One region of the Kluyvera sp. genome, then DNA from elsewhere that is predicted to be linked to it. Evidence: predicted binding sites of a transcription regulator. Region 1 holds the regulator's gene; each other region holds the start of a gene.
The links. Region 1 encodes Fur, which represses iron uptake genes when iron is present. Its sites were predicted from a motif close to ATAATAATGAGAACNACTATCAA; they were not measured.
Positions count from the first base shown of each region.

Region 2: sodA (superoxide dismutase [Mn]) is a predicted target of Fur. The motif match lies at 3,350-3,372, and genes of this name have one in related genera.
Region 3: sufA (Fe-S cluster assembly scaffold SufA) is a predicted target of Fur. The motif match lies at 4,264-4,286, and genes of this name have one in related genera.
Region 4: fes (enterochelin esterase) is a predicted target of Fur. The motif match lies at 3,810-3,832, and genes of this name have one in related genera.

Region 1 is NZ_CBDKZX010000027.1:13,774-21,492, forward strand. It holds gene nagE (PTS N-acetyl glucosamine transporter subunit IIABC) at 1-372, shown strand, start outside; gene glnS (glutamine--tRNA ligase) at 557-2,215, shown strand; gene chiP (chitoporin ChiP) at 2,697-4,103, shown strand; gene chiQ (ChiQ/YbfN family lipoprotein) at 4,154-4,489, shown strand; gene fur (ferric iron uptake transcriptional regulator) at 4,611-5,063, opposite strand; gene fldA (flavodoxin FldA) at 5,356-5,886, opposite strand; gene ybfE (LexA regulated protein) at 6,038-6,331, opposite strand; gene ybfF (esterase) at 6,461-7,225, opposite strand; gene seqA (replication initiation negative regulator SeqA) at 7,408-7,719, shown strand, end outside.
Region 2 is NZ_CBDKZX010000052.1:5,233-12,951, reverse strand. It holds gene rhaB (rhamnulokinase) at 1-1,223, opposite strand, end outside; gene rhaS (HTH-type transcriptional activator RhaS) at 1,527-2,363, shown strand; gene rhaR (HTH-type transcriptional activator RhaR) at 2,436-3,287, shown strand; gene sodA (superoxide dismutase [Mn]) at 3,446-4,066, shown strand; gene yiiM (6-hydroxyaminopurine reductase) at 4,073-4,810, shown strand; gene cpxA (envelope stress sensor histidine kinase CpxA) at 4,891-6,264, opposite strand; gene cpxR (envelope stress response regulator transcription factor CpxR) at 6,261-6,959, opposite strand; gene cpxP (cell-envelope stress modulator CpxP) at 7,109-7,609, shown strand.
Region 3 is NZ_CBDKZX010000004.1:140,820-148,538, forward strand. It holds gene ACW14G_RS03160 (class I SAM-dependent methyltransferase) at 1-144, shown strand, start outside; gene ACW14G_RS03165 (DUF1272 domain-containing protein) at 220-447, opposite strand; gene ACW14G_RS03170 (nuclear transport factor 2 family protein) at 568-903, opposite strand; gene ACW14G_RS03175 (hypothetical protein) at 1,116-1,637, shown strand; gene ACW14G_RS03180 (hypothetical protein) at 2,090-2,458, shown strand; partial or broken gene ACW14G_RS03185 (tail assembly protein) at 2,682-2,825, shown strand; gene ACW14G_RS03190 (YnfC family lipoprotein) at 2,879-3,595, shown strand; gene sufA (Fe-S cluster assembly scaffold SufA) at 4,326-4,694, shown strand; gene sufB (Fe-S cluster assembly protein SufB) at 4,705-6,192, shown strand; gene sufC (Fe-S cluster assembly ATPase SufC) at 6,210-6,956, shown strand; gene sufD (Fe-S cluster assembly protein SufD) at 6,931-7,719, shown strand, end outside.
Region 4 is NZ_CBDKZX010000010.1:38,957-46,675, reverse strand. It holds gene entF (enterobactin non-ribosomal peptide synthetase EntF) at 1-2,316, opposite strand, end outside; gene ACW14G_RS06555 (MbtH family protein) at 2,313-2,531, opposite strand; gene fes (enterochelin esterase) at 2,547-3,752, opposite strand; gene fepA (siderophore enterobactin receptor FepA) at 3,948-6,173, shown strand; gene entD (enterobactin synthase subunit EntD) at 6,223-6,846, shown strand; gene ACW14G_RS06535 (AbgT family transporter) at 7,039-7,719, shown strand, end outside.

The DNA.
Region 1 (7,719 bases):
GACGGCATTGCGGTGAAACCAACGGACAACATCGTTGTTTCCCCGGCTGCGGGCACTATCGTGAAAATCTTCAACACCAACCATGCGTTCTGTCTGGAAACAGATAAAGGCGCGGAAATCGTTGTCCACATGGGTATCGATACCGTAGCGCTGGAAGGTAAAGGCTTCAGCCGCCTGGTTGAAGAGGGTGCGGAAGTCAAAGCAGGTCAGCCAATCCTGGAAATGGATCTGGACTTCCTGAACGCAAATGCACGCTCAATGATCAGCCCAGTTGTATGCAGTAACAGCGATGATTTCGGCGGTCTGGTGATTAAAGCCGAAGGTCACGTGGTTGCGGGTCAGACGCCGCTGTATGAGATTAAAGGTAAATAATCGCTCCTGAGTAAAGTAGATTAATGCCTTAAGCGGCGGGGGAATTCCTCCGCCGCTTTTTTTTGCCGTAAATTCCCCCATATTCATCGGTACAACGCCTTTTTGTGCAACTAATAGTTGTCTCCGGGCGCGGCTTATAAGATCATGTGCCGTTATACGTTGTTTACGCTTTGAGGAATCCACGATGAGTGAGGCTGAAGCCCGCCCGACTAACTTTATTCGTCAGATCATCGATGAAGATCTGGCAACCGGTAAGCACAACACGGTGCATACACGTTTTCCGCCAGAGCCGAATGGCTATCTGCACATCGGCCACGCGAAATCTATCTGCCTGAACTTTGGTATCGCGAAAGACTACCAGGGCCAGTGCAACCTGCGTTTCGATGACACCAACCCGGTGAAAGAAGATATCGAATACGTAGAGTCGATCAAAAACGATGTCGAGTGGTTAGGTTTTCACTGGTCAGGCAACGTTCGCTACTCCTCGGATTACTTCGATCAGCTGCACGCCTACGCTGTAGAACTTATCAACAAAGGCCTGGCCTACGTTGACGAACTGACGCCGGAACAGATCCGTGAATATCGCGGCTCGCTGACTGCGCCGGGCAAAAATAGCCCATTCCGCGATCGCAGCGTAGAAGAGAACCTGGCGCTGTTCGAAAAAATGCGTACCGGCGGCTTCGCGGAAGGTACCGCGTGCCTGCGCGCCAAAATCGATATGGCTTCGCCGTTTATCGTTATGCGTGACCCGGTGCTGTACCGTATTAAATTTGCCGATCACCACCAGACCGGCACCAAGTGGTGCATCTATCCGATGTACGACTTCACTCACTGCATCAGCGATGCGCTGGAAGGCATTACCCACTCGCTGTGTACGCTGGAGTTCCAGGACAACCGTCGTCTGTACGACTGGGTGCTGGACAACATCACCATTCCGGTTCACCCGCGCCAGTACGAATTCTCGCGCCTGAATCTGGAATACACCGTGATGTCCAAGCGCAAGCTGAATCAGCTGGTGATGGAAAAACATGTCGAAGGCTGGGACGACCCGCGTATGCCGACCATCTCCGGTCTGCGTCGCCGTGGCTACACCGCCGCCTCCATTCGCGAGTTCTGCAAGCGCATCGGCGTGACCAAGCAGGACAACACCATTGAGATGGCGTCGCTGGAATCCTGCATTCGTGAAGATCTGAATGAAAACGCACCACGCGCGATGGCGGTTATCGATCCGGTAAAACTGGTGATCGAAAACTATCCCCAGGGCGAGAGCGAAATGGTTTCCATGCCTAACCATCCGAATAAACCGGAAATGGGCAGCCGTGAAGTGCCGTTTAGCGCTGAAATCTGGATCGATCGCGCAGACTTCCGTGAAGAAGCGAACAAGCAGTACAAACGTCTGGTGATGGGGAAAGAAGTGCGTCTGCGTAACGCCTATGTGGTGAAAGCAGAGCGCGTGGAGAAAGATGCCGAAGGCAATATCACCACCATCTTCTGTACCTACGATGCTGATACCCTGAGCAAAGATCCGGCTGATGGCCGCAAAGTGAAGGGCGTAATTCACTGGGTTAGCGCCGCGCACGCGCTGCCGGTAGAGATTCGCCTGTACGATCGTCTGTTCAGCGTACCGAACCCAGGCGCCGCAGAAGACTTCCTGGCGGTGATGAACCCTGAGTCACTGGTTATCAAGCAGGGCTATGCTGAGCCGTCTCTGCAGGCCGCTGAGGCCGGTAAAGCGTACCAGTTCGAGCGTGAGGGTTACTTCTGCCTCGACAGCCGCTACAGCACGGCAGACAAGCTGGTCTTTAACCGTACCGTTGGTTTACGTGATACCTGGGTTGGCTAATACTCGCCGATCCAAGATGAAAAACGCCGCTTTTGCGGCGTTTTTTTTTGCCTGGTCATATGCCCCTGGCGCCGATGGCAACATATCGTTCCTTTCTGTTCCGGTAATGTGCAAACCGGTTCTTTTTATAGTTTCGCGATGCGAATTAATAATATTTTCCTGGATCTGGTACGTTCGCACTTTTTTACATCTACCCACCCCTGATCTTCAATGTAAACGGTCTCATTAACATTTCATCCAAGCCCCGCAAGGGCTGGCCTGTGCAAATGTTAACAATGCATTACGTTACACATTGAAACCAAATATGTGCGCTTTGTCATAATCCTGCACTCTTGTTGCGGAAAAGGATTGATAATTCGCGTCGCGAAAAATAGTCTATCAGTGTACTGAAACACCTTTTTCCAGAAGTTCATTTTTTAGCGTTTTATTTTTTTGCTTCTGCTTTGCAGCGGCATTTTTAAAAGTCAAAGAGGATATAACTATGCGTACGTTTAGTGGCAAACGTAGTACGCTGGCGCTGGCTATCGCCGGTGTGACAGCAATGTCAGGCTTTGTGATGACTCCGGAAGCGAAGGCAGAAGGGTTCATTGATGATTCAACATTAACCGGCGGCATCTACTACTGGCAGCGTGAGCGTGACCGTAAAGATGTGACCGACCACGACAAATATAAAACCAACCTTTCTCACTCCACCTGGAACGCCAACCTCGACTTCCAGTCGGGTTATGCGGCTGACATGTTCGGTATTGATATTGCTGCTTTTACCGCGATTGAAATGGCGGAAAGTAGCGAAAGCGGTCACCCGAACGAAATTGCATTCTCGTCAAAAAATAAAGGCTATAGCGAAGATTACAGCGGCGATAAGAGCGGTATCAGCCTGTATAAAGCGGCAGCTAAATTTAAACTTGGCCCAACCTGGGCGCGTGCGGGTTACATTCAACCAACCGGTCAAACCCTGCTGGCACCGCACTGGAGCTTTATGCCGGGTACTTACCAGGGCGCTGAAGCCGGGGCAAACTTTGACTACGGCGACAATGGCGCGCTGAGCTTCTCCTACATGTGGACCAATGAGTACAAGGCGCCATGGCATCTGGAGATGGATAACTTCTATCAGAATGATAAGAAGACCAAAGTTGATTACCTGCACTCTATCGGTGCGAAATACGATTTTAAAAATGACCTGGTGCTGGAAGCGGCATTCGGTCAGGCGGAAGGTTATGTCGACCAGTACTTCGCCAAAGCAAGCTACAAATTTGATATCCCTGGCGGCCCGCTGACCACCAGCTACCAGTTCTATGGTACCCGTGACAAAGTGAGCGATCACGGCGTGAACGACATTTACGACGGCACCGCGTGGCTGCAGGCGTTAACATTTGGCTATAAGCTGAACGAGGTGTTCGACTTCCGTCTGGAAGGGACCTGGGTTAAGGCTGACGGTCAGCAGGGCTACTTCCTGCAGCGTATGACCCCGACCTACGCGTCATCTAACGGTCGTCTGGATATCTGGTGGGATAACCGCTCTGACTTCAACGCCAACGGCGAAAAAGCGGTCTTCTTCGGTGGTATGTATGACCTGAAGAACTGGAATCTTCCTGGCTGGGCAGTGGGTGCATCCTACGTCTATGCATGGGATGCGAAACCAGCGACCTGGCAGATGAACCCGGATGCCTACTACAACAAAAACAATACGATCAGAGAATCTGCATACAGCCTGGATGCCATGTATACCGTACAGGAAGGCCGCGCGAAGGGTACCCTCTTCAAACTGCACTTCACTCAGTACGACAACCACTCCGACATCCCAAGCTGGGGCGGTGGTTACGGCAACATCTTCCAGGATGAGCGTGACGTGAAATTCATGGTTATCGCACCGTTCACTATTTTCTGATGCATGATGCGGCAGGGGGAAGCCTCTGCCGCCGCTAAGAGGCTCATCGTATGAAAAAACTGATTATTGTTGCCCTGATGGCCGCTGGCCTTACCGCTTGCGCTCAGCCATCCACGCCGAAAGAAGACAGTAAGCTGAAGGATGCCTACAGCGCGTGCATTAACACCGCTGAAGGCAATCCGGACAAAATCCAGGCCTGCCAGAGCGTGCTGAACGTGCTGAAAAAAGAGAAACAGCATGAACAGTTTGCTAATCAGGAATCCGTACGCGTGCTGGATTATCAGCAGTGTATTCAGGCAACCCGTACCGGTAACGACCAGGCCGTAAAAGCCAAATGCGAAAAGATGTGGCAGGAAATTCGCAGCAATAACACCGTGAAGCCATAAGATAAGGCGAATGCTAATAACTGAAAAAACCGCTGCTTGCAGCGGTTTTTTTATGGCTGAATGCGAACGAAGGGCAAAAAAAACCAACGCATGGCGCTGGTTTTTTTAACGAGGGCGGGAGTTACTTCTCTACACCATCGTGAGCATGTTCATCTTCACGGCAGTCGCCTTCAGCGCAGTGGCCATAAAGATAAAGGCTGTGGTTGGTCAGACGAATTCCGTGTTTGGCGGCAATTTCACGCTGGCGAGCTTCGATAGATTCGTCGCTGAACTCGATCACTTTGCCACAGTCGAGGCAAATCAGGTGATCGTGGTGATGCTGCTGGGTCAGTTCGAAAACGGATTTGCCGCCTTCAAAATTATGACGGGTCACGATGCCCGCGTCATCAAACTGGTTCAGGACACGATAAACCGTGGCCAGGCCAATTTCTTCACCCATGTCGATCAGGCGTTTGTATAAGTCTTCCGCACTGACATGGTGGTTATCCGGTTCCTGAAGAACTTCCAGAATCTTTAACCGTGGAAGTGTGACTTTCAGGCCAGCCTTCTTTAATGCGGTATTATTGTCAGTCATGCGGAATCTGTCCTGTTGCTAAACGATTAACTTCCATCAGCGAAAGTATCACAGAGAATTCACCCGTTTTAATGCGTCTCATTATAGAATGACCCTGGATAAATGAAAACAGCAAGGCTTGGGTAAACTAAGCTTTCAAAAACGAGGCGTCACCGACAAACAGAGCGATGAACCTACGCTAAATCAGAAGATATTGTACAGGTATGCGCTGAAAAGTTAAAAAAATGTAGCTATTATTTTGATTGCTTTTACCTATTAATGAGGCGCGATTTGTTATCGCGCCTCAATATCATCAGGCGTTTTTGATTTCGTCGAGGTGCAGCTCTTCAGCAACCTGCTTAACCCATTTTTCAACGCGTTCAGCGGTCAGCTCCGGCTGGCGGTCTTCGTCAATCGCCAGACCCACGAAGTGGTCGTCATCGGCCAGGCCTTTCGACGCTTCGAAGTGGTAGCCTGCGGTTGGCCAGTGACCAACGATGGTCGCGCCGTTTGGCTCGATGATGTCGCGAATCGTACCCAGCGCATCGCAGAAGTACTCCGCGTAGTCTTCCTGATCGCCACAGCCGAAGAGGGCGACCAGCTTACCGTTGAAGTCAACTTCTTCCAGAGACGGGAAGAAATCGTCCCAGTCGCACTGTGCTTCACCGTAGTACCAGGTTGGGATACCCAGCAGCAGGATATCGTAGCCTGCCAGGTCTTCTTTGCTGCTCTTGGCAATGTCGTGAACGTCAGCGACATCTTTACCAAGCTGTTTTTGAATCATTTTTGCGATATTTTCGGTGTTCCCGGTGTCGCTACCGAAGAAGATGCCAACGATTGCCATGAGTAAAATAACCTCTTGAAACTTAATGATATGGTGGTGGCTTATTGCCCACAGATAAGGGCAATCATAGCAGAACAGAGAAGCGGGCGGAAACAGCTATCGTGCCGTACTGCACACTCTGCTACATGAAAGTGCGTTCTGGGGGGATATTTCAGACTTTCCCTTGCCCGTGCAGCAGCGCCAGTTGGCTCATCAGCATCTCTTCGATGAGTTCGCTGCGGCTCATGTCACGGGCTGCCGCCAGTTCGTTGAGCGCATCAACGGCGTCGCTGTTCAGCTTTAACTCGACGCGCTTAAGCCCACGAACTTTGTCGCGTTTGAGCTGATTGCGCTTATTAATGCGGAGCTGTTCGTCACGCGAAAGCGGATTGGTTTTGGGTCTTCCCGGCCGACGCTCATTTGCGAACAAATCTAATGTCGTACGGTCCGTTTGTTCTTTTGCCATGGTTCTGAGTGACTTCGGGGAAACAAGCTACCGGACGGTGCCCGGTGCAGACAGCGCGCAATCATACAACAGTGGAACCCGCACGCCAACGACCACGGCCATTCTGGCGCGCGGTCGATGCATTTTTAATCACTCAGCGAGGTAACGGCGAATGGCGCGCAGCACGGCGTCCGGTTTTTCGGCGTGAACCCAGTGACCCGCCCCGGCAATCACGTGCGCTCTCGCCTGCGGGAACTGCGCCAGCAGATCGTCACGATAGGCTTCGGTGACATACGGTGAGTTGCCGCCGGGAATAAACAGCGCAGGGTGTTCCCAGGCCGGAATGGTTTCCCAGCCGACGATATGGGGATATTGCTCCCACAGCACCGGCACGTTAAAGCGCCAGGCGCCGTCAACAAACGACTTCAGCAGAAACTGAATCACGCCTTCTTCATGCAGATACTCGCGCATCACCGTGGCTGCCTGCTGGCGCGTGGAGACGCCCGCGCTGGTGACGGCGTTAATGGCGGCAAAAATTTCATCATGACGACGCACGTGGTAATCCACCGGCGCAATGTCGATTGCCACCAGGCGGTCGATGCGCTCCGGGGCCAGCGCGGTCAGCGCCATCACCGCTTTTCCGCCCATTGAATGGCCGATGAATGTCGCTTTCTCAATCTGGTTGGCGTCGAGAGTATCGAGCAAATCCTGCGCCATGGCCGGATAGCTCATATCGTCGGAACGCGGCGACAGACCGTGGTTACGCATGTCGACCTGAATGACATCGTGATCGGCAAGCAGGTCGCGGGCGAGAATGCCGAGGTTATCCAGGCTGCCGAACAGACCGTGGACCAGGACGATGGGGGAATTATTGTGCAGGTTTTGTGCAGTTTGCGCTCGGAAATTCAATTTCATAGCAAAGTTCTTTTTTTCGCATTGTCGGGTTAGGGTATCATGTTGAACATTCTAACGCTCAGGGGCAAGTGAGGAACTCATCCGAATTTTGCCGTGCCCCTGGTTTGGCGCTACCCGCTGTTGGGTTTTGACTTTATAATCCCAATAAACTGTATTCAGAAAAATTATCGCACCGGATTAAGATGAAAACGATCGAAGTTGATGACGAGCTCTATCGCTATATTGCAGCCCACACTCTGCGCATTGGCGAGAGCGCGTCCGACATTTTACGGCGTATGCTGAAATTCTCCGCCGCTTCCCAGCCCGCAGCCGTCGCTGCCGCGCCGGTCGTCAAAGCAGAAACGGTTGCCGCTCCGGCGCCCGCTGCTGTCCCCGTTGCTGAGGTGAAAACGGTTAAATCCGCCAAAGATAAAGTCCGTGCCATGCGCGAACTGCTGCTCTCCGACGAGTATGCAGAGCAGAAGAAAGCGGTAAACCGCTTCATGCTGGTGCTG
Region 2 (7,719 bases), on a different contig from region 1:
AGATGGTTCTGGCAGCCGCCGCCCACGATATGCAGTTGGCTAAATGGCTTGCCGCGTAGCTGCGCCAGCTCGTTAAGCACGTCGGCGTACAGCAGCGCGAGGCTGTCGAAAATGCAGCGCGCCAGCTCGGCGGCGTTGGCAGGCACCGGTTGTGCCGTTTCGCGGCAGGCAGCCTGAATTTCGGCGCTCATGTTGTGTGGGTTAATAAAGCGGTCGTCGTTGGGGTTGATCAGCCAGCGGCAGGCGGGCAGCTTCGCGGTATCCGCGATGAGCGTCGGCAGGTCACTCACGTTCTGCTCTTTCAGCACACGCTGTAGCAGCCACAAACCCATAATGTTTTTCAGCACCCGATAGCGGCCTTCGGCACCGCCCTCGTTAGTGATATTCGCGCGCTGCGCTTGCTCGCTGGTGTAAGGCGTTTTGCTCTCAAAGCCTATTAGCGACCAGGTGCCGGAAGAGAGGTAGGCGGCATCATGGCTTGCCAGCGGCGATGCAATCACCGCGCTGGCGGTGTCATGGCTGGCGACGGCAATGACCGGAATATTGTTACCCTGTGGGCAAACCCAATGACTAATCACGTTACCTGGATGCGTCGGCGTGCCAAACCAGGAGGCCGGCGCGCCGGTCCAGTTGAGCAGGTCTTCGTCCCAGCTATCGCTGTTGATATTCACCAACTGCGTGGTTGTGGCGTTGGTGTACTCCCAGTTCATCTTGCCGGTCAGACGGTAACTGAAATAGTCCGGGATCAGCAGCGCGTGAGTCGCCTGAGCGACCAGTTCCGGCTGTTGTTCAACCAGCGCGCGCAGTTGATATAGCGTATTGAACGGCAGGAACTGAATGCCGCTGCGGCGGTAAATATTGCTTTTACCTAACTGTTCCATCGCCATGGCCATCACGCCGTCGGTGCGGCTGTCGCGATAGGCGACCGGCAGGCCGACACGCTGGCCATTTTTATCCAGCAGCACGTAGTCAACGCCCCAGGTGTCGATACCGATGCTGTCGATACGGATGCCTTCATCGCACACCTTGTTAAGGCCGGTGCGAATTTCTGCTTCCAGGCTGTCGATGTTCCAGGTATCAAAACCATCCTGCTGATGCAGGCTGTTCGTGAAACGGTGGATTTCGCGCAGTGAAAGCAAACGCGACCGGGCATCGTAGCGCGCCAGCATTACGCGTCCGCTTGAAGCGCCTAAATCGACGGCCACACAATGGCGAAAAGTCATGGCAAAAGTCCTTCTGAGAGTCATTACCGCTCAGTCTAAAAAAAGGACACCGCCACTACCTTCTCGTTACTGACAGACGCTATTGGGCGCTGGCAAGAAAGCAAAGATGAACGTGAGAGAGTTCACAAATTCCTGCGATCATGCCGCTTTCAGGGGGTGTGATACTGACCGCATTTCCCGAACTTTCCGGCTGTTTCTTGAAAAAACGACCGGGTTTGCGCGCTTTGCTGTCAAAACGTCAAGGTGAGAACCCTCAGCGGATATTACTATCCTGATAACATTTCTCATCTGGTGGGCGTTGTTATGACCGTATTACACAGCGTGGATTTCTTCTCTTCCGGTAAGTTGCCTGTTGCGATCGAACCTCGACTTCCTCAGGCGGCTTTTCCTGAGCACCATCATGATTTTAATGAGATTGTTATTGTTGAGCACGGCACGGGTATTCATGTGTTCAATGGCCAGCCGCATACCATTTGTGGTGGCACCGTTTGCTTCGTGCGCGACGTCGATCGCCATCTGTATGAACATACCGACAATCTCTGTCTGACAAACGTGTTATATCGTGCCCCAGATGCTTTCCAGTTCTTGTCAGGTCTGAACAAACTGCTGCCGCAGGAACTTGATGGCCACTATCCTTCCCACTGGCGTGTTAACCAGAGTACGTTACAGCAGGTGCGAGCGATTGTGGGTCAGATGGAAGAAGCCAATGACAGTACCGATATGATGTCGCTGGCCAACCGAGAAATTCTGTTTATGCAACTGCTGGTCTTGTTACGTAAAGGCAGTCAGGTGCAAGGCGCTATCGATAACGATGCCCGACTAAACCAGTTGATGGCGTGGCTGGAAGATCACTTTGCTGAGGACGTATGTTGGGAAGGGTTGGCCGAGCAGTTCTCGCTATCGCTACGCACGCTGCACCGCCAGTTGAAGCACTGTACCGGCCTGACGCCGCAGCGTTATCTGAACCGTCTGCGGCTGATTAAAGCGCGGCACCTGCTGCGCCACAGCGATGAAAGCGTGACCGATATTGCTTACCACTGCGGGTTTGGTGACAGTAACCACTTCTCCACGCTGTTCCGTCGTGAATTTAACTGGTCGCCGCGCGATATCCGCCAGGGCCGGGATACGCTGCTTCAGTAACGCGAAGGCAATCACCGTTTTTTACCGCAAAACGGCTAATAATAGTGAGTTGTTAGTCGTTGAGGTATCAGCGTGTCAGGCCAGTTAATCCTTCGAAAAGACGAGTTTTTCGCCAGTTCCGCACAGGCCGTCGCGGTGGCGGATCGTTATCCGCAAAACGTTTTTGCTGAGCATACCCACGAATTTTGCGAACTGGTGTTGGTCTGGCGCGGCAACGGCCTGCATATTCTCAATGACCGTCCCTACCGTATTACCCGCGGCGATCTGTTCTATATTCGTGCCGAAGATAAACACTCCTACGCTTCGGTTAACGATTTGGTTTTGCAAAATATTATCTATTGCCCCGAACGCCTGAAACTTAATCTCGACTGGGTCAGCCATATTCCTGGATTGCGCGGTTCGCCCTGGGTGCCGCACTGGCGCATTGGCAGTACCGGAATGACACAGGCGCGGCAGATTATGACCCAGCTGGAGCACGAGAGCCGCAAAGAAGACGCGCTGGCAAACCAGATGTCTGAACTGCTGTTTGCCCAACTGGTGGTGTGCCTGAAGCGCTATCGTTACGCGACGGATAATCTGGCGGCAACGCAAAGCGAAGCGTTGCTGGATAAACTGCTCACCGCGCTGGCGGGCAGTCTGAACCGGCCTTTCGTATTGGATTCCTTCTGTGCGCAACAGGGATGTAGCGAGCGAGCGCTACGCCAGCAGTTCCGCAGCCAGACCGGCATGACCGTAAACCATTACCTGCGCCAGCTGCGCATTTGCCACGCGCAGTACCTGTTGCAACACACTGAGCTGCTGATTGGTGAAGTGGCGATGCGCTGTGGGTTTGAGGACAGCAACTACTTTTCCGTGGTGTTCAACCGCGAGATTGGCATGACGCCGGGGCAGTGGCGGCAGCGAAGTCGTATCCCCGTCAATTAACCTGAATGCCGCGTGTTATCAGGGGCATAACAAATTGTTATAACCTTATAAAAACTACGGCATTGATAATCATTTTCAATATCATTTAATTAACTATAATGAACCAACTGATTACGCGGCGTTTACAGGTTTGCCGCCCGACAATAATGGAGATGATTATGAGCTATACCCTGCCGTCACTGCCTTATGCGTACGATGCCCTGGAACCGCACTTCGACAAACAGACGATGGAAATCCATCACAGCAAACACCACCAGGCTTACGTGAATAACGCTAACGCAGCGCTGGAAAGCCTGCCGGAGTTCGCTTCTCTGTCTGCTGAAGAACTGATCGCGAAACTGGATCAGCTGCCGGCGGATAAGAAAACCGTTCTGCGTAACAACGCCGGCGGCCACGCTAACCACAGCTTCTTCTGGAAAGGCCTGAAAAAAGGCACCACCCTGCAGGGTGATCTGAAAGCGGCTATCGAGCGTGACTTCGGTTCCGTTGACAACTTCAAAGCTGAATTTGAAAAAGCAGCAGCAACCCGTTTCGGCTCCGGCTGGGCGTGGCTGGTGCTTAAAGGCGACAAACTGGCTGTGGTCTCTACCGCTAACCAGGATTCCCCGCTGATGGGTGAAGCCATTTCCGGCGCTTCCGGCTTCCCGATCGTGGGCCTGGACGTTTGGGAACACGCTTACTACCTGAAATTCCAGAACCGCCGCCCGGACTACATCAAAGAGTTCTGGAACGTGGTGAACTGGGACGAAGCAGCAGCGCGTTTCGCCGCTAAAAAATAATTTGCATTGCACGTCTGTAGAAGCGAGTCTGATGACTCGCTTTTTTTGTATCCGCGTAAGGAGCAGCAGATGCATTATCCGGTTGACGTGTTTATTGGCAAAATTCGTGATTATGACGGCAGCCGCCCGAGCGCTATCGCCAAGGTGCAAATCGACGGCGAGCTGGAACTGACCGAGCTGGGACTGCTTGGCGATGAGCAGGCCGAAAAGAAAATCCACGGCGGCCCCGACCGCGCGCTGTGCCACTATCCCCGCGAACACTATGCCGAGCTGATTCGTGAATTCCCCGAACAGGCCGAATTGTTCTGCGCCCCCGCTTTTGGTGAAAATCTTTCGACGGAAGGCATGACCGAACACAACGTGTTTATCGGCGATATTTATCGCTGGGGTGAAACGTTGATTCAGGTCACCCAGCCGCGTTCTCCGTGTTTTAAACTCAATTTCCACTTTGCTATCAGCGATATGGCGTCGCTGATGCAAAACAGCGGCAAGGTGGGCTGGCTGTATCGGGTGATTGCGCCGGGTAAGGTTTCCACTGACGCTCCGCTGGAGCTGGTGTCGCGCCTGAGCGATGTTTCGGTGTATGACGCTGCCGCCATTGCCTGGCATCTGCCTTTTGATGACGACCAGTATCATCGCCTGCTGAGCGCAGCCGGGCTGTCCATCAGCTGGAGCAGAACCATGCAGAAGCGTCGTCTGAGCGGCAAGATTGAAGATAACAGCCGAAGATTGTGGGGCAAGTAGGCCTGATAAGCGCAGCGCCATCAGGCGGTCAAACGCCCATGGCCAAAAAAAATCGGCCTGCATTCGCAGGCCGATGGTTTCTAGGTTCGCTTGTACAGCGGTAACCACAGCGTCAGGCGCAAGCCGCCGAGCGGGCTGTCATCAGCCTTCACCCAGCCGCGGTGCTGCTGCATGGCGCTTTCAACAATCGCCAGCCCCAGTCCCGTACCGCCAGACTCACGGTCGCGCGCTTCATCGGTACGGTAGAACGGGCGGAAAATCTGCTCGCGATCTTCCGGGCTTACGCCTGGGCCGTCGTCATCCACGTGAACGGTGACGCCGTCTTTATCCACCGAGAAGCTCACGGCGATTTTCGTGTGCGAGTAGCGCAGCGCGTTACGGACGATGTTCTCCAGCGCGCTTTCCAGCGCGTTCGGGTTGCCGTACAGCGGCCACGGCCCCGGCGGATAGTCAACGTTGAACGTTTTACCCATCTGCTCGGCTTCGAACGCGGCGTTATCCAGCACCTCGCCCCACAGCTGATTCGCCTTCAGCGTCTCGCTCACCAGCGCGCTCTTCTGCTGATTTCGCGACATCACTAACATGTCGTTGATCATGCTATCCAGACGTTGCGCTTCTGTCTCAATACGCTCCAGCTCTTTGCTTTCACCGCTGCGGCGACGTAGCAACGCCGTGCCCAGTTGCAGACGCGTTAACGGCGTGCGCAGCTCGTGGGAGATATCGGAAAGCAGACGCTGCTGGGAGGTCATCATCCGTTCCAGCGCCATCACCATCTGGTTAAAGCTGGCCCCTGCCGCCAGAAACTCCTGCGGCCCGGATTCCAGTTCGGGATGCTGGCGCAGGTTGCCCTGAGCGACTTCATCCGCGGCGTTTTTCAGCTTACGTGCCGGTTTTGCCAGGCTCCACGCCAGCCACAACAGCAGCGGCGCGCTGACCAGCATGGTGACGATCAACAGCAACAGCGGCCGGTCGAACAGCAGGTTGATAAAGTCAGACTGCGAACTGCTGGCCGGACGGATTAAGTACAACTGATAGTTATCTTCACCGTCACGAATCGAAAATGGCCCGACTAACTCCACGCGCCCGTATTTCTTCTTCTGCGGATGGTCGGCGTTGTCCGACTGTCCGATAAAGTTACGGATAATCTGCATTTCGTTGCGTTCTGCGCCAATCACGCGGCCTTCGCTGGTGACCAGCAGCAGACGCTGGCCCGGCGGAGCCCATTTATCAATCGCGCGGAACAGCCGACGCCACCACATCAAATCGTTGGGGGGATCGTTGGCCAGCTCTTCTTCAACGTGCTGTTCGATCATGATGCCCTGACGCTGCTCGCTATCCAGCAGTTCAGTCATCTGACGCGAGTCGAGCTTGGGTAACATCAAAACCAGCATCAACACCAGCGCCAGGGTTAACCAGAAGATGGCGAAGATGCGGGCGGTTAAACTTCCTATCATGAAGCGGAGACCATCAGGTAGCCGCGACCACGCAGGGTTTTAAACCACGGATGACCGTCTTTACGTTCCGGCAGCTTCCGACGCAGGTTGGAAATGTGCATGTCGATTGCGCGATCGAACGGCGTTAAGCGTTTGCCCAGCACTTCCTGACTTAAATGTTCGCGCGACACCACCTGACCCAAATGCTGTGCCAGCAGATAGAGCAGGGTGAATTCGGTGCCGGTGAGCTCCAGGGTTTGGCCATCGAAGCTGGCTTCCTGGCGGCCAGGATTCAGGCTCAGGGCGTCGACTTCTACGGTAGGCGAACTGGCATCGCTACTTTGCTGCTGTTCGCTCCAGTGCGAACGGCGCAAAATAGCGCGGATACGCGCGACCAGCTCACGGTCGTTAAAGGGTTTAGGTAAATAGTCATCTGCGCCCAGTTCAAGGCCCAGAACGCGATCCAGCTCGCTTCCGCGGGCGGTCAGCATAATGACGGGAGTCTGGTGTGTTTGTCGTAATTCTTTCAGCGTGTCGATTCCGTTCTTTTTCGGCATCATCACGTCGAGTAAAAGTAGGTCGATGCTGTCATCAAGAAGCGCAAGCGCCTGTTCGCCATCATGGGCAACCAGAACGTTAAAGCCTTCCATATCAAGCAGTTCCTTAAGTAAGGAAGTCAGCTCTCGGTCATCATCAACTAGTAAAATTTTATTCATATTTTCATCCCTCCGAGGCAGAAATTACGTCATCAGAGCCAGCTAATCCATGACTTTACGTTGTTTTACACCCCCTGACGCATGTTTTCAGCCTGAATCGTAAACTGTCTCTCGTTGAATCGCGACACAAAAGTTTTTGGGAGCATGTGATGCGCAATGTTATCGCTGCCGTCATGGCCTCAACGCTGGCATTCAGTGCACTAAGCCAGGCCGATGAAGTCGTCACCAGCGTTAACTGGCACCCAGCGGAAGATAATTCGCTGCGAAACGGCCAGGGTCATATGTTCGACGGTATTAGTTTAACCGAACATCAACGCCAGCAAATGCGCGATTTGATGCAACGGGCGCGACACGATCGCCCACCCGTTAATGTTAGCGAAGTGGAGGCAATGCATCGCCTTGTCACCGCAGAAAAATTTGATGAAGCCGCTGTGCGCGCCCAGGCCGAAAAAATGGCCGAGGAGCAGGTGAACCGCCAGGTTGAAATGGCGAAGGTTCGCAATCAGATGTATCGCCTGCTAACGCCAGAGCAGCAAGCGGCTTTAAATGAGAATCACCAGCAGCGAATGGAGCAGCTGCGTGACGTTGCACGGATGCAACAAGGTTCGAATGTGAATCTGTTTAGTAGCAATACCCGTAGCAACCAGTAACAAACCCTGTTTTTCCTTGCCATAGACACCATCCCTGTCTTCCCCCTCATGATGAGGGGGTTTTTTTTGCCCTAAATTCGACACGGTGCGCTGCATAAACATTCCGCTAT
Region 3 (7,719 bases), on a different contig from region 1:
TCGCCACGAGGAATGCCGCTCTCCCCGCAGGTCATCGAGAAAGTATTTGGCCAATATTTTGAGCTGGTGAGCGCAGACCGTCATTATCGTCGGGAGGCTGATTCTCATTGGTACAGGCTTTTTAAAAAAACTGATAAGCCATAAATGAGAATACATGGTTGACGCGGTGTATGTACTGGGCGCGCAGCCATGAATTAACGAAAAAGAACGTATGCCTGTCTATTGTTTATAGCGGCGTAGGCTGGATGCGGGATGTCGTAAGAGGGCTGCCGCTGGACGTATTGGGCGTCGTACCAGCTCGCCACCACAGTTGGGGCAATGACCGTCAAGCCGCTGAGTAACGCAATCAATGCAAAAGGTGCATTCGAACGAACAAATGTACGCCTCTGGCGATTCCGGCGGCAGATCCTGATCGCAGCATTCGCAATTAGGGCGGAGTTCGAGCATGGTGTTCTCCTGTTGTTAAATGAGCATGACCAGAAGGTTCCAAAATCAAAAGATGGAACAATTGGTTAGTCGCATGCGTTTCGATCTGATGATTACTGAGAATAGCTGGGCACTTTCTCGTTACGGAAAATAGAACCATGCCGTTGTAATCAGTTCGTTTTTAACTTCAAAAACCGCCACACTCTCCAGGGGTGTAGATGACAAACCGTATATCAACTCATGATCGAACACTTTATTACCTAATACTGTTCGGGAAATAAGCTCTGCTCTTAGTTCGGGATTGTTAAAACGATTATTCAGGTAAAACTCACGTAAAGACGCTTTGCCTGTTGTTGAAGGCGATTCTGCAGGCATCCGGTAACCTTTAAACTCCTCTGAAAAGCAAGAAATAAACCCTTCAATGTCATGAGCGTTATATGCGTCAAACTGGGCTTGGGCGATCGATTCTACGGACATACAGGCGCTCCCATTATTGATTTATTATGCCTTATTGTTGCATATAAAATCATATGAAGGGCGGGAGCACAAGATGGATTTTATTCTGTGATGTGTTGTGAACGCTGTTTATGTCTGGCGCAGTAGGGGGGGAGGTATAGAAGCAGAGCTTTATCTGCCGGAATCTCAATGATAAAACCCCTGTAATCTGCCCCAGATTTACCCACGAGTGAATGGAAAATCCGCTACGGTGGGACTTTTTTATATCTGTAAATGATCATTGCCGCCTGGATGTGTACAATATCCTTTTTGCTTTAGGTCATGTCATGAAAAAAATTATATTTGGGTTTGCTGCATTATTATTGATGAACACAGCACAAGCCGCTAATCAACCGACGATATTCGTTTTTAAATGTGCCCCTGAGCATTCTAAAAAAAGCACCATAGTCACCTGGCAGGATGTAGAAAAAGAAGATGGATGGCACCGCTATGCCAGTTGGAAAGATCGACTGGGTGACCATTACGGTATTGAGCTCTATTTCAACGGCTCTGTTCCAAACGATGAGGGGCAGCTTGAAGACATCTATGTGTTTGGCAATATGAACGCTGCAAAGATGATAGCGGGGCCTGCGGTGACAATGACTTTCAATAAGAAAGCTAAAAAATTAACTTACAGCATTACTAACGATACAGTAGGTTCTGATGTCAGAACGCCGATCGAAAAGGGGAACTGTATTTTAAGCGATAAAGGTTAAACCTTCTTATTTAACGTTTCTTATTTTTATCCCCTGAAGCTGCCTGAGGCAGCTTTTTTCATTCATTTTCAGGCTTCGGGAAATCCTCGATGTGTTGTTGTTACATCGGCCCGAAAGCTGAATTTCGTGCATACCGCTTTCGCATCAACGCGAGGAGATAGAGATGGTCAACATAAGCAACCTCGACTGGAGCAAGGTTACAGTGCTTCAATGTGAAGCGGAGTCTGTGGTCAATTCGAAGTATGGCCATTACGACAAGGGTCTACGTTCTGTTCCTGTATTTGCTACGCCGGGTGTTCTTTTGAAAGTGCCAACACCGTTGCTAAGGCGCGAGCGCCGGCGAATCTGCTGAGTTTTGCAAGTAGAGAATGGCGTTTAACAGATGATATAGAGCAATTATTAACAAAAAGAGCCATGCTAACCTATGTCTCCTTTCTGATGGTTCTATAAAAATGAAAATCATTTTAGCTGGGCTTGTTATGATATCTCCGATGATGGTCATGGCCGATTACGCTCCTTTTGATGTACAACATCCTATGAATTTTGAATGTCAAACGGGATTGACAGTTCATGTTGTTGATAACAAACATGTTGTGATTAATGGTGATTTTGATGCGGAAATTTCAGCGCTTAGCGCCGATCGTCTCCAGGCGCAGGGGCACCATGGGAATCCCTCGCTGACAACCACTATAGATTTGAGATTTATGGGCGGTGGTTATTATTCACTTTTGGCAACGGAGCTAGATCAAACGGGTTCTAAGGGGCCGTGGGATGATAAAGTGCTCGGCTCAACAGCTGTCATATGTACCCGAACAAAGTAAGTGATGAGATGATTAAGAATCTAACATTTGTATTTGTTTTTTTGGCGCTGTGGGGCGTTGCGATTTGGAATTTATTGTTCAGCAACCCACCTGATCCCACTAACCAATCCACTTCCCGTAGACCTCATAAACCATCCTGGCATTCTCATGCCCCATCTGACTGGAATGAACGATGGGTTTGCCCCTGTTCTCGATGATGGTAGGTGATCTCGCGCCTTGGTAATCCGCAGATAACCGTGCTTCTTATGCATTCGGTGGCGTGACGAATACAGCAGCACAGGGGAACCCCGTTCCGCTTCTTTATGGTAAGCGACGTATTGGTGGTGCAATTATCTCTGCGAGGATTTACGTTGATGATCAGCAATAACCGTGTTGTAATGAAATAAATATAATAAGTCTAATGTTAAGGTGATAGGTTAAATGAATAAATCATATGCTTTGTTACTCAGTGCCATTTTGGTTTCAGGGATGGTCCATGCTGAAACTCGTTATATTCCTATAGTATACAATCTATCAACCATATTTGATTTTAATCCTGTTAATGGGCCAGTGAAATCACTCAATACCATAGTGGAAAATGATGGTAAGGTAAGTTATGAAATTTCATTAAAACTAAATGAAAAAGGTTGCGTGGAAAGTCTTAGTCTGAACAATATTTCAAATGGCTATAAAACAGAACTTAAGAATGATGGGGTAAATCTTGTAGGTAAGAGAGGTGAAACCCCGTACTCTATTGGACTAACGAAGGATTGTAATTTACTATCTCAGAATGATAATGGTGATGAAAATACATACACCCTTACAGATGATGGGATGATTAAAGACACCTATTATTTAGGTCAGAAGATAGCAGAGCATTTTTATGATAAAGACTCTAATTTGATACGCTCTGAGTTTTATGCTTCTGGTAACATCTTGTCAAAGAATGAAATTACGTATTCAGATAAAAATAAAAAACCACTTGATTACAAAATCATAAATGAAAGCAGCTATGCACAAGGATATACCGCCACAACAACCTGCAAATACAACGCAAAACTCGTTCCTGAGTTATGTGACCTGACTATACAGAAGGCAGGGGATCCACAACCTAAACCTACAGTAATGACAGTACATACAAGCGTTGAATTTTATTAAACTACCTATACTCGACGAATAACCGCCTTAGGGCGGTTTTTTTATGGGCGGAATGTGGCTAAATCAATTCGCGGAAAGAAGGGGCAGTTCCAGCTCAAGAACGCCTACCGAGTAGCCGGATGATCTCCCGTCTGTCGCAAAGGCAAAGTTGCTGGTGGCACGGGGTGAAGGTGAGTTTGCTGGTGGTTTAAACGGGAAAGATATCTATCCCGCAGCTCTCCTGTGAACCACGCGGGCGAGTTATCTGCGTTCCTGATACCTACGCCTCTGAAAACCGTATCTATAGTGGGATATGGACCGGCACGTTTAAATGGGCCTGGACTGATAGTTAATGCTGGGGCGTAATGGGGGCAAAGGATGTTGTGGGGGGGGCATAAAAAAGTCTGTATATGTCCCCATTTGTCTAGACAGTGGTTTTTATAACTCATTGATAATCCTCTAACCCCTTGATTCACAGAACACGCCAAAACCGATTAAATAAATAGGTATTGGCTATGCATCTTTAGCACTCCTTCATTTTTTGCCCGGCATCCATCATAAATACATTATTTTTCAATTCATTATAAAAAATTCGCTATCCCACTCACGCGTGACGACAGGGTCTATGCTTATAAAAAGGCCTGAGGAAAGGGGGCCGCGTGGAATATCCCCACGCGGCGCGGGTTGAAGTGATAATCATTATCACTAACATAACGTTAACCCTTTGTGGCTCCACTGATGAGGTAGACCTATGGATTTACATTCAGGAACCTTCGATCCCAACGATGTGACCTGGCGTGGCATTACGCTGACGCCGTCGGCCGCGGCGCATATTCGTGAGCTGGTCAAACAGCAGCCAACGATTCAGGGCGTGCGTTTAGGGGTGAAGCAGACCGGCTGCGCGGGCTTTGGCTACGTGCTGGACGCGGTAAGCGAGCCGGATAAAGACGATCTGTTGTTTGAATCCGACGGCGCGAAGCTGTGGGTGCCTTTACGCGCAATGCCGTTTATTGATGGCACGGAAGTGGATTACGTGCGCGAAGGTTTGAATCAGCTGTTCAAATATCATAATCCGAAGGCGCAGAACGAATGTGGCTGCGGCGAAAGCTTCGGAGTATAGGCGGTACATGATGACGCGTAATACTGACGCAACTGACGATGTCCAGACCTGGGCCGGTGGCCCGCTGAACTATAAAGAAGGGTTCTTCACCCAGCTGCAAACCGATGAGTTGGCGAAAGGCATCAACGAAGAGGTGGTGCGGGCGATTTCTGCCAGGCGCAACGAACCGGAATGGATGCTGGAATTTCGCCTGAAGGCTTACCGCGCCTGGCTTTTGATGGAAGAACCGCACTGGCTAAAAGCGAAATACGATTCGCTGAATTACCAGGATTACAGCTATTACTCTGCGCCGTCCTGCGGGAACTGCGACGATAGCTGCGCCTCTGAACCCGGCGCGCAGCAGCAGACCGGGACCAGCAGCTTTTTAACCGATGAGGTGGAGGCCGCGTTTAACCAACTGGGCGTGCCGGTGCGTGAGGGGAAAGAGGTCGCGGTTGACGCGATTTTTGATTCTGTCTCGGTCGCGACGACCTACCGGGAAAAGCTCTCGGAGCAGGGCATTATCTTTTGCTCGTTCGGTGAAGCGATTCACGAACATCCCGAGCTGGTCAAACGTTATCTCGGCACGGTGGTGCCGGAAAATGACAACTTCTTCGCCGCGCTGAACGCCGCGGTGGCGTCGGACGGTACCTTTATTTATATCCCCAAAGGTGTGCGCTGCCCGATGGAACTGTCGACCTATTTCCGCATCAACGCGGAGAAAACCGGCCAGTTTGAACGCACCATTCTGATTGCCGATGAAGGCAGCTATGTCAGCTACATTGAAGGCTGCTCGGCCCCGGTACGTGACAGCTATCAGCTGCACGCGGCGGTGGTGGAGGTGATCATTCATAAAGACGCGGAAGTGAAATATTCCACCGTGCAGAACTGGTTCCCCGGCGATAACAATAGCGGCGGGATCCTGAACTTCGTGACCAAGCGCGCGCTGTGCGAAGGCGAAAACAGCAAGATGTCGTGGACACAGTCGGAAACGGGCTCGGCGATCACCTGGAAATACCCCAGCTGCATTCTGCGCGGCGATAATTCGGTCGGCGAGTTCTTCTCGGTGGCGCTGACCAGCGGCCATCAGCAGGCCGATACCGGCACCAAGATGATTCACATTGGCAAAAATACCAAATCGACCATTATTTCGAAGGGGATCTCCGCCGGGCACAGCCAGAACAGCTATCGCGGTCTGGTCAAAATCATGCCGACGGCGACCAACGCCCGTAACTACACCCAGTGCGATTCGATGCTGATTGGCCCTGACTGTGGCGCGCATACTTTCCCCTACGTGGAGTGCCGTAATAACAGCGCGCAGCTGGAGCACGAGGCCACCACGTCACGTATTGGCGAAGATCAGCTGTTTTACTGTTTGCAGCGCGGGATTAGCGAAGATGATGCCATCTCAATGATCGTCAATGGATTTTGTAAGGATGTTTTCTCGGAACTGCCGCTGGAGTTCGCCGTGGAAGCGCAAAAACTGCTGGCTATCAGCCTTGAACACAGCGTCGGTTAAGGATTAAGGGAAGCGATATGTTGAATATCAATGAATTACAGGTCTCCGTTGATGAAAAAGAGATCCTGCGTGGCGTGAGCCTGAACGTGCGCCCAGGCGAGGTGCACGCCATTATGGGGCCGAATGGCTCCGGGAAAAGTACGCTCTCCGCGACGCTGGCGGGCCGAGAAGACTACAGCGTGACAGGGGGATCTGTGACCTTTAAGGGGCACGATCTGCTGACGCTCTCGCCAGAAGAACGCGCTGGCGAAGGCATTTTTATGGCCTTCCAGTATCCGGTTGAGATCCCCGGCGTGAGCAACCAGTTCTTCCTGCAAACCGCACTCAACGCAGTACGTGCTCATCGTGGCCAAGAGCCGTTGGATCGCTTTGACTTTCAGGATCTGATGGAAGAGAAGATCAACTTACTGAAGATGCCAGCGGATTTACTGACCCGCTCGGTCAACGTGGGTTTCTCCGGCGGTGAGAAAAAGCGCAATGACATCCTGCAAATGGCAGTGCTGGAGCCAGAGCTGTGTATTCTGGATGAAACGGATTCCGGGTTGGATATCGACGCGCTGAAAATCGTCGCCGAAGGGGTTAACGCGCTGCGCGACGGCAAGCGCGCCTTTATTATCGTCACCCATTACCAGCGCATTCTGGACTACATCAAACCTGATGTCGTCCACGTGCTGTACCAGGGGCGTATCGTAAAATCCGGTGATTTCCGGCTCGTGAAACAACTGGAGGAGCAGGGCTATGGCTGGCTTAGCGAGCAACAATAGCGCATTGCAACAGTGGCATGCGCTGGTTCAGGCGCGCGGTGGTCAGGCATCACCTCAGGCGTTAGAGCATCTCCAGCAACTGCATCAGCTTGGCTTACCGACGCGTAAAGACGAAGACTGGAAGTACACCGCGCTGGATAAACTGCTGGCCAGCACTTTCGTCGCCCCGGCGCTGCCCGCATTGACGGATGAGCAGCGCGACAGCCACGCGGTGGCGCTGGATGCGTATCGGCTGGTGTTTGTGGACGGTCAGTTCGATCCCCGTCTTAGCGACGACGTCAGCAACAGCGGATTCGACGTCACGGTGAATAATCAACGTCAGTCGCTGCCGGAGGCGGTGCATCCTGAAGCCTTCCTGCATCTCACCGAAAGCCTGTCTACCAGCGTCACGCATATTCAAGTGCATCGCAATCAGCGCCCCGACAAGCCGCTGCTGTTGCTACACATTACGCGCGGTCTGGAAACGGACGAGATGAATACGGCGCACTATCGTCACCATCTCAAGCTGGCGGAAGGGGCACAGGCGACGGTGATTGAACAGTACGTCAGCCTGAACACGGTGCGTCATTTTACCGGCGCAAGGCTTACCATGGATATCGCCGACAACGCCCGGTTACAGCATCTGAAGCTGGGGTTCGAAAACGACCAGAGCTACCATTTTTCCCATAACGATCTGCGGCTAGGACGCGATTCCGCCGTTTTCAGCCACAGTTTTCTGCTGGGCGCGGCGGTGACGCGCCACCACAGTAGTGCGCAATTGAAT
Region 4 (7,719 bases), on a different contig from region 1:
ACCAATCGGCACGCTGTTGCCCGTTACCGCCGCCAGCGCTTCGCCATAGGCCGGGTACCAGCTCACATCAACGGCGGCTTCCGTCGGCCCATAAAGGTTGTGCAGCGGCACGTGAGTGAGCACTTCCCATTCCCGGCACAGCGCGGTCGGCAGCGCTTCACCGCTGCAAAAGACCCGTTGCAGCGAACAGCAGCTGGCCGCGGTTTCCTGCGTCAGTGAGGCGACAAACGCCGCCAGCATCGACGGCACGAAGTGGGTCGTGGTGACGCCATATTGCGCAAAGAAGCGCTGCATCGCCAGCGGGTCACGATGCGCCTCCGGCTCGGCCATCACCAGGCTCGCTCCGGCGATAAACGGCCACCAGAACTCCCACACCGAGACATCAAAACTGCACGGCGTTTTCTGCGCCACCACGTCGGCGGCGGTCAGCGGATAGTGGTTCTGCATCCACAGCAGGCGGTTAACAATCGCCTCATGACCCACCATGACCCCTTTCGGGCGACCGGTCGAGCCGGAGGTAAAGATGATATAAGCGGTCTGTTCCGGCGTCGCCAGCGCTAACGGCTGGTCATCGCTCGTCGCCAGCGGCGCGTTCAGGCACAGGCTGGAGATATTTGGGAAACGGTGTAACTGATCGTCGGCGGTGATCAGCAGCGATGGCCGCGCGTCTTCCAGCATCATCTGCAGGCGGTCGTCGGGATAACCGGTGTCCAGCGGCAGCCAGGCGGCACCGGCCTCGACGATGGCGTGCAGCGCCAGCGTCAGGAAGACGGAACGCGGCAACGCCACGGCCACACTGTCGCCGGGCTTCACGCCGCGCTGACGCAACACGTTTGCCAGTGCCACTACCTGTTGGCGCATTTCGCGGTAGGTAAAGCGGTAATGGGCGTCAACCAGCGCCACGGCATCCGGCGTTTTTGCCGCCTGAGCGGCAACCAGCGAACTCAGCGTTTCACGCGGTAGCGTTTTACCCGTAGCGTTAATCTGCGCCAGACGATGATATTCATTACCGGAAAGCAGCTCGGCGTCGGCACAGCTTAAGGCTGGATTATCAGCAAACTGCTGCAATAATGCGGTTAAACGCGCGATATGTTGCTGCAAAGTCGCTTTATCATAACGTTGCTGATTCGCCAGCACTTCCAGCGTCAGGCCGCCCTCTTCATCCGGGAACAACGCCAGCTCAAGATCGTTCACCGGACCGGTCGCCAGCGTATGGGTGATGGCCGTCACGTCGTCGAAAGCCAGACGATAATCGAACATTTTGACGTTAAATACCGGGCCGAACAGCGCTTCATCACCGGCGGCTTTACCCGCATCACGGACAATCTGCTCGGCGTCGTAGCGCTGATGGCGACGCATTTTTTTCAGCTGTGCTGAGAGACGTATCGCCAGCTCGGCCAGCGTCTCCTGCCCATTGAGGGTGACCGCCAGCGGCAGCACGTTCAGCACCGGGCCCGTGGCAGTTAACGCCGCGGAACCCAGGCGGCGCATAAAAATAAATCCTGCGGCGTATTCACTGCGCCCGCACAGACGTCCCAGCCACAGCGCCGTTAGCGCCAGCGCCAGATCGGCTGGCTGGCAGTTCGGCTCAGCCGCGCTCAGGCGGCTAAACGCTCGGCGATCGGCGGTCAGCTTTAATCGCCAGATGGCACTGCTTTGCGCCCGCCCCGGCAGCGGCGCGGGTGAGAGTGAAGCGGGAGACGGCAGCGCTTTTCGCTGCTCGGCCCAGAAGGTTTTATCACGTAAGTACGCGTCGCTCTCGCGATAGCGCTGATATTCCTCCACCACTTCCGCAAACGGCGTGAACGCCGGTTCGGGCATCGCGTCACCGCGCTGCCAGGCCTGGTAAATGAGGCTTATCTGGCGGGTAATGGCCGGGAAGCTGAAACCGTCGACCAGCAGGTGGTGATAACGCTGATACCAGAACCAGCGCTTGTCGCCCACCCGGTAAAGGCGGTGGCAAAACAGCGGATTGCCGCTGTCGACGCGGCTGTTTTGCGCCAGGTCGGCCTGCATCCGCGTCAGCGCTTCCTGCGGCGGGTCGTCAAACGTACGTAAATCGTCGATCGGCGGTTCGGCGATAACCAGGCTGTCGTCAACCCACTGCCACACTTCACCGTTATCTTCGCCAAAGCGCAAACGCAGCGTATCGGCCTGCATCATGCCAGCGGCAATTGCCCGCGCCAGCAGCTCGCCGTCTATTTCACCTTGTAATTCAACGTAATGCGCCACGCCCCAGGCGTTTGGCAGCGTCGAGAGCGCCTCCGCCATCCAGATACCCGGCTGGGCGGCAATCAGCGGTAAACGCGGGCTCATGGGCGGCCTCCGGTGGTGGCAAAATGGTCGGGGGTTAGCGTGGTCCAGTGCGCGCTTAACCAGGCGTTGCACGCCTCAAGCGGCTGCGGTTGGCAGACCACCGTCCAGCCCGCGGGTAGCGTGCACTGCTGAGGCCAAAGGCTAAACTGTCGCTGCGGGTTTTGCAGAAGGTAAAACAGCCCTTGCGCCACATCGAAGGGGTTACTGACTTGCATACCAAACTCCTGTCGTTAATCGCGCTCGCGGCCCCATAGGGTCATCAGCCCGGCGGTCAGCCCGCCGCGCCAGCAAAGCGCATCATGTCCGCCGTCAACCTGACGCCAGAAAATCGGCAGCTGCGTGTGCTGTAATTGGGCAAAAAGCGCCTGATTGGCGCGAAAAATGAGCGGCTCACGAACACCGGCTTCGAGCACGATGCGTAACCCCTGAGGCTGAACTTCGCCGCGCTGAAGCTGTTGCAGAATCAGGCCGCTCTGGTGTCCTCCGCGGTGCGGCCACCAGTAAGAACCGGACTGGCTTAGCACGCAGCCAAATCGCGCCGGCCAGTGTAAGGCGGCGTACAGCGCCGACAGGCCGCCAAAACTCTGGCCAGCCACCACGGTGCGATCGGCACGTTCGCTGAAGGGCGCAATCGCCTGCACCTGCGGTAGCAGCTCTTGCTGTACCGCCAGCCAGAAGTCAGGGTTACACGGCAGCTCGATGCTGCGATGGGCGTTGTCGATGACATCAATCAACAGGTACACCGCCGGAGGCAGTTTGCCTTCGTCGGTTAACGCGGTCAGCGCGGGCCATACCGGCATACTTTCAGCCCAGAACTGGCCGTCGAGCAGCACCGCCAGCGGACGCTCTTCGTTACCCGCATCGCCGGTGGAAAAAATCCATGCCCGGCGCCGGTTACCCAGCCGTTCGCTGTGCCAGGTGATGCACTGCGGCGGGTTCCAGCGCGCGGCGGGCGCTGACCAGCCAGGCTGCTCCGGCGCCTGCGGCATCTCCAGCGCCGACACCGCGTGGCCGCGCCCGCCCTTCCAGCTCTGCGGATTAAGCGGGTCGGCGATCGCCTGCGGCAGCACCTTGCGCCAGCCTTCACGCAGCAGCATGCGGTCCGGTTCGGGTGTCGTGAAAATATCCGGGGAAAAATCATCTTCGCGCGCTGACGGCGCGAAGCAGTAGCTGCCGCGCCAGGTCGACGGCAGCGAGGTAGTCCAGCACCACGCATCGGTGTGGTCAATGCGTCGCAGGGTTTGCGGCACCGAGTTGTGGTGGTGATCGGTGACGCCGGTAATGTAAATCCACACCCGCCGAATCGGCGAAGTGGCCTCGCTTCCCGCCGGATCGCGCCACCAGAACGTCACCTGACATTCACCGTCAACACATTGATACTGTGGCCCTTTTATCGTCGCCCACCAGGCTTCACTTCCTGTCGCTAACTTCCCCACCACGTTAACCCCATGTTTATTGTGGAATTTATTGTTACAGCCTAAAATTTATTGATAATATTATTGATAACTATTTGCATTTGCAATAGCGTATTGGCGCGCAACTTTCACATGCTTTACGCATATAACCATGCCGGGGCTTGCCCTTTGGGACGGAGCTGTACGAGCCCCCGGCGACGAAAAGCAGGATACAAAATGAATAATAAAATCAAATCCCTGACCTTCCTGGTCAATTTGGGTATCTATGGCATGGCCGCTCCGGCCTTCGCCGCAGAAACAGACAGCAGCAAAACCGACGTCAACGGCGAAACCATGGTGGTAACCGCCGCCGAGCAGAACCTGCAGGCGCCGGGCGTTTCCACCATCACCGCCGATGAAATCCGCAAACGCCCGCCGGCGCGCGATGTTTCTGAGATCATCCGCACCATGCCTGGCGTGAACCTGACCGGCAACTCCACCAGCGGCCAGCGCGGTAACAACCGTCAGATCGACATTCGCGGGATGGGCCCGGAAAACACCCTGATTCTGGTCGACGGTAAGCCGGTGACCAGCCGTAACTCCATCCGTCTGGGCTGGCGCGGCGAGCGTGATACCCGTGGTGATACCAGTTGGGTACCACCGGAAATGATTGAGCGCATTGATGTTATTCGCGGCCCTGCGGCGGCACGCTATGGCAACGGCGCGGCGGGCGGCGTGGTGAATATCATCACCAAAAAGACCGAAAATGAATGGCACGGCTCCTGGAACGCCTACATGAATGCGCCGGAGCATAAAGACGAAGGTTCAACCAAGCGTACCGACTTCAGTCTGACCGGCCCGCTGGGCGATGCCTTCAGCTTCCGTCTGTACGGCAATCTCGACAAAACGCAGGCCGACGCCTGGGATATCAACCAGGGCCACCAGTCCGAGCGTACCGGTATCTATCAGGATACCCTGCCTGCGGGTCGCGAAGGCGTTGAAAATAAAAATATTAACGGTCTGGTGCGCTGGGACTTTGCGCCCATGCAGTCGCTGGAATTTGAAGCAGGCTACAGCCGTCAGGGGAACCTCTACGCGGGCGATACCCAGAACACCAACACTAACGATCTGGTAAAAGAGAACTACGGTAAAGAGACTAACCGTCTCTACCGCAATACCTACTCCGTCACCTGGAACGGCGGCTGGGATAACGGCATTACGACCAGCAACTGGGCGCAGTACGAACACACCCGAAACTCCCGTAAAGGCGAAGGTCTGGCCGGGGGTACCGAAGGGATCTTCAGCAGCAACCAGTTCTCTGACATTGATTTGTCGGATGTGATGCTGCACAGCGAAATCAACCTGCCGTTCGATTACCTGGTCAACCAGAACCTGACCCTCGGGACCGAGTGGAACCAACAGCGTATGAAGGATAACGCTTCTAACACCCAAACCTTTATGGGTGGCGATATTCCGGGTTACAGCAGCACCGATCGCAGCCCGTATTCAGAGGCCAAAATCTTCTCGTTGTTTGCCGAAAACAACATGGAACTGACCGACACGACCATGCTGACCCCGGCGCTGCGCTTCGATCATCACAGCATCGTGGGCGACAACTGGAGCCCGTCGTTGAACCTGTCGCAGGGACTGTTGGACGACTTTACCCTGAAAATGGGTATTGCCCGTGCCTATAAAGCGCCGAGCCTGTATCAGACAAACCCGAACTACATTCTGTACAGCAAAGGCCAGGGCTGCTACGCCAGCAAGGCAGGCTGCTATCTGCAGGGTAATGACGACCTGAAAGCCGAGACCAGCATCAACAAAGAAATTGGTCTCGAATTCAAACGTGATGGTTGGCTGGCTGGTGCCACCTGGTTCCGCAACGACTATCGCAACAAGATTGAAGCCGGCTATTCTCCGGTTTACACCAACGGCACAGGCACCGATGTCTACAAATGGGAAAACGTCCCGAAAGCCGTAGTGGAAGGTCTGGAAGGTACGTTAAACGTGCCGGTTAGCGAGACGGTGAACTGGACCAACAACATCACCTATATGCTGCAAAGCAAAAATAAAACCACCGGCGATCGTCTGTCTATTATCCCGGAATACACGCTGAACTCGACGCTGAGCTGGCAGATTCAGCAGGACGTGTCCGTTCAGTCGACCTTTACCTGGTACGGCAAGCAGCAGCCGAAGAAGTATAACTACAAAGGTCAGCCGGTCACCGGCAGCGAAACCAACGAAGTCAGCCCATACAGCATCGTTGGCCTGAGCGCGACCTGGGATGTGAATAAATACGTCAGCCTGACCGGCGGCGTGGACAACATCTTCGACAAACGTCACTGGCGTGCGGGTAACGCCCAGACCACCGGCGGCGCGACGGGTTATATGTACGGCGCCGGCGCGGAGACCTACAACGAATCCGGCCGCACCTGGTACATGGGAATTAACACCCACTTCTGATTGTTTGCACTCCCCTCTCCCACGCGGGAGAGGGTTTTTCAGGAGCCGCATGAAGACACATCACAGTACCCTTCATACCTTACAGCGTATCGATTTTGACCCCGACAGCTTCACCCCTGGTGATTTACTGTGGCTGCCCCATCACGCGAAGCTTGCTCGCTCGGGAAAAAAACGCCAGACCGAGCACCTCGCCGGACGGATTGCCGCCGTGCACGCGCTGCGTGCATTCGGTGAAAAATCGGTGCCGGGAATCGGCAAGCACCGTCAGCCGATTTGGCCTGAGGGTCTGTACGGCAGCATCAGCCACTGCGGTAACACGGCCATCGCCATCGTCGCTCGTAGCCCGGTTGGTATTGATATTGAAGCGGTCTTTTCGCTTCAGCTTGCCGATGAGCTGGCGAGCCATATTGCCAGCGAAGAGGAACTTGCCGTCCTTCGCCACAGCACGCTGCCCTTCCCGCTGGCGTTGACGCTGGCGTTCTCGGCCAAGGAGAGTCTGTACAAAGCGTTCTCCTCACAGTGCCCCGAACTTCAGGGTTTTCATGATGCCGTTACCATCAGTCTTAACGCGGAAACACTCGCCGTTGAGCTTCCCGCCCTTTCCCTCACTGCGTCACTACGCTGGCACGCCGTTGATGCGCAACGAGTCATCACCCTCTTCTCTCAGCGATAAATATGACCGGAAATCGAAAATAACGAATCAATAACCAGATAAAAACTGATAAACAAAACAAAAAATCAATAAACAGGTCACATATCAGTTTTAATACCTGAAAACATATAGTTTCCTCGCGCAATTACCCCTATGATTCCCCCGAAACATTCACACAAACAATGAAACAATTGTGCGAAATTAAGGAATCCAATGAATACGCAAACACGGACACGGAAAGAAGTGAGCGAAAGCCGACTGATGAGTGGCTTTCTCAATGCCATTGAAAAAGCAGGCAACCGTCTGCCAGAACCGGCGCTGATCTTTTTCTACTTTTTACTGGCGGTCATGGGCCTCTCGGCGGTGCTGTCGATGATGACCTTTGACGTTATCAACCCGATGACCCAGGAAGCCGTCAAGGTCAACAACCTGCTCTCCGCCGAAGCGCTGACCAACACGCTGGCCAATATGGTCACCACCTTCACCGGCTTTGCGCCGCTGGGGATTGTGCTGGTCGCCATGCTCGGCGTAGGTGTGGCGGAAAGCTCCGGCTTTATCAACGTAGCGCTGAAAAAGATGCTGCGCGTGACGCCGAAAAAACTGCTGACGCCAATGCTGATTTTCGTCGCCATGTTCAGCCACGTGGCGGCGGATGCGGGCTATGTGCTGGTGATCCCGCTGGGGGCAATTATCTTTATGTCCGCCGGACGCCACCCGCTGGTGGGGATTGCCGCCGCATTCTCCGGCGTTTCCGGCGGTTTCGCCGCCAACATGGTGCCAACCGGTAACGACGCGCTGCTGCAAGGCTTTACTCAGGCCGCGGCCCAACTGCTCGACAGCACCTACACCGTCAATACCCTGTGTAACCTGATCTTTGGCATCGCCTCGTCTATC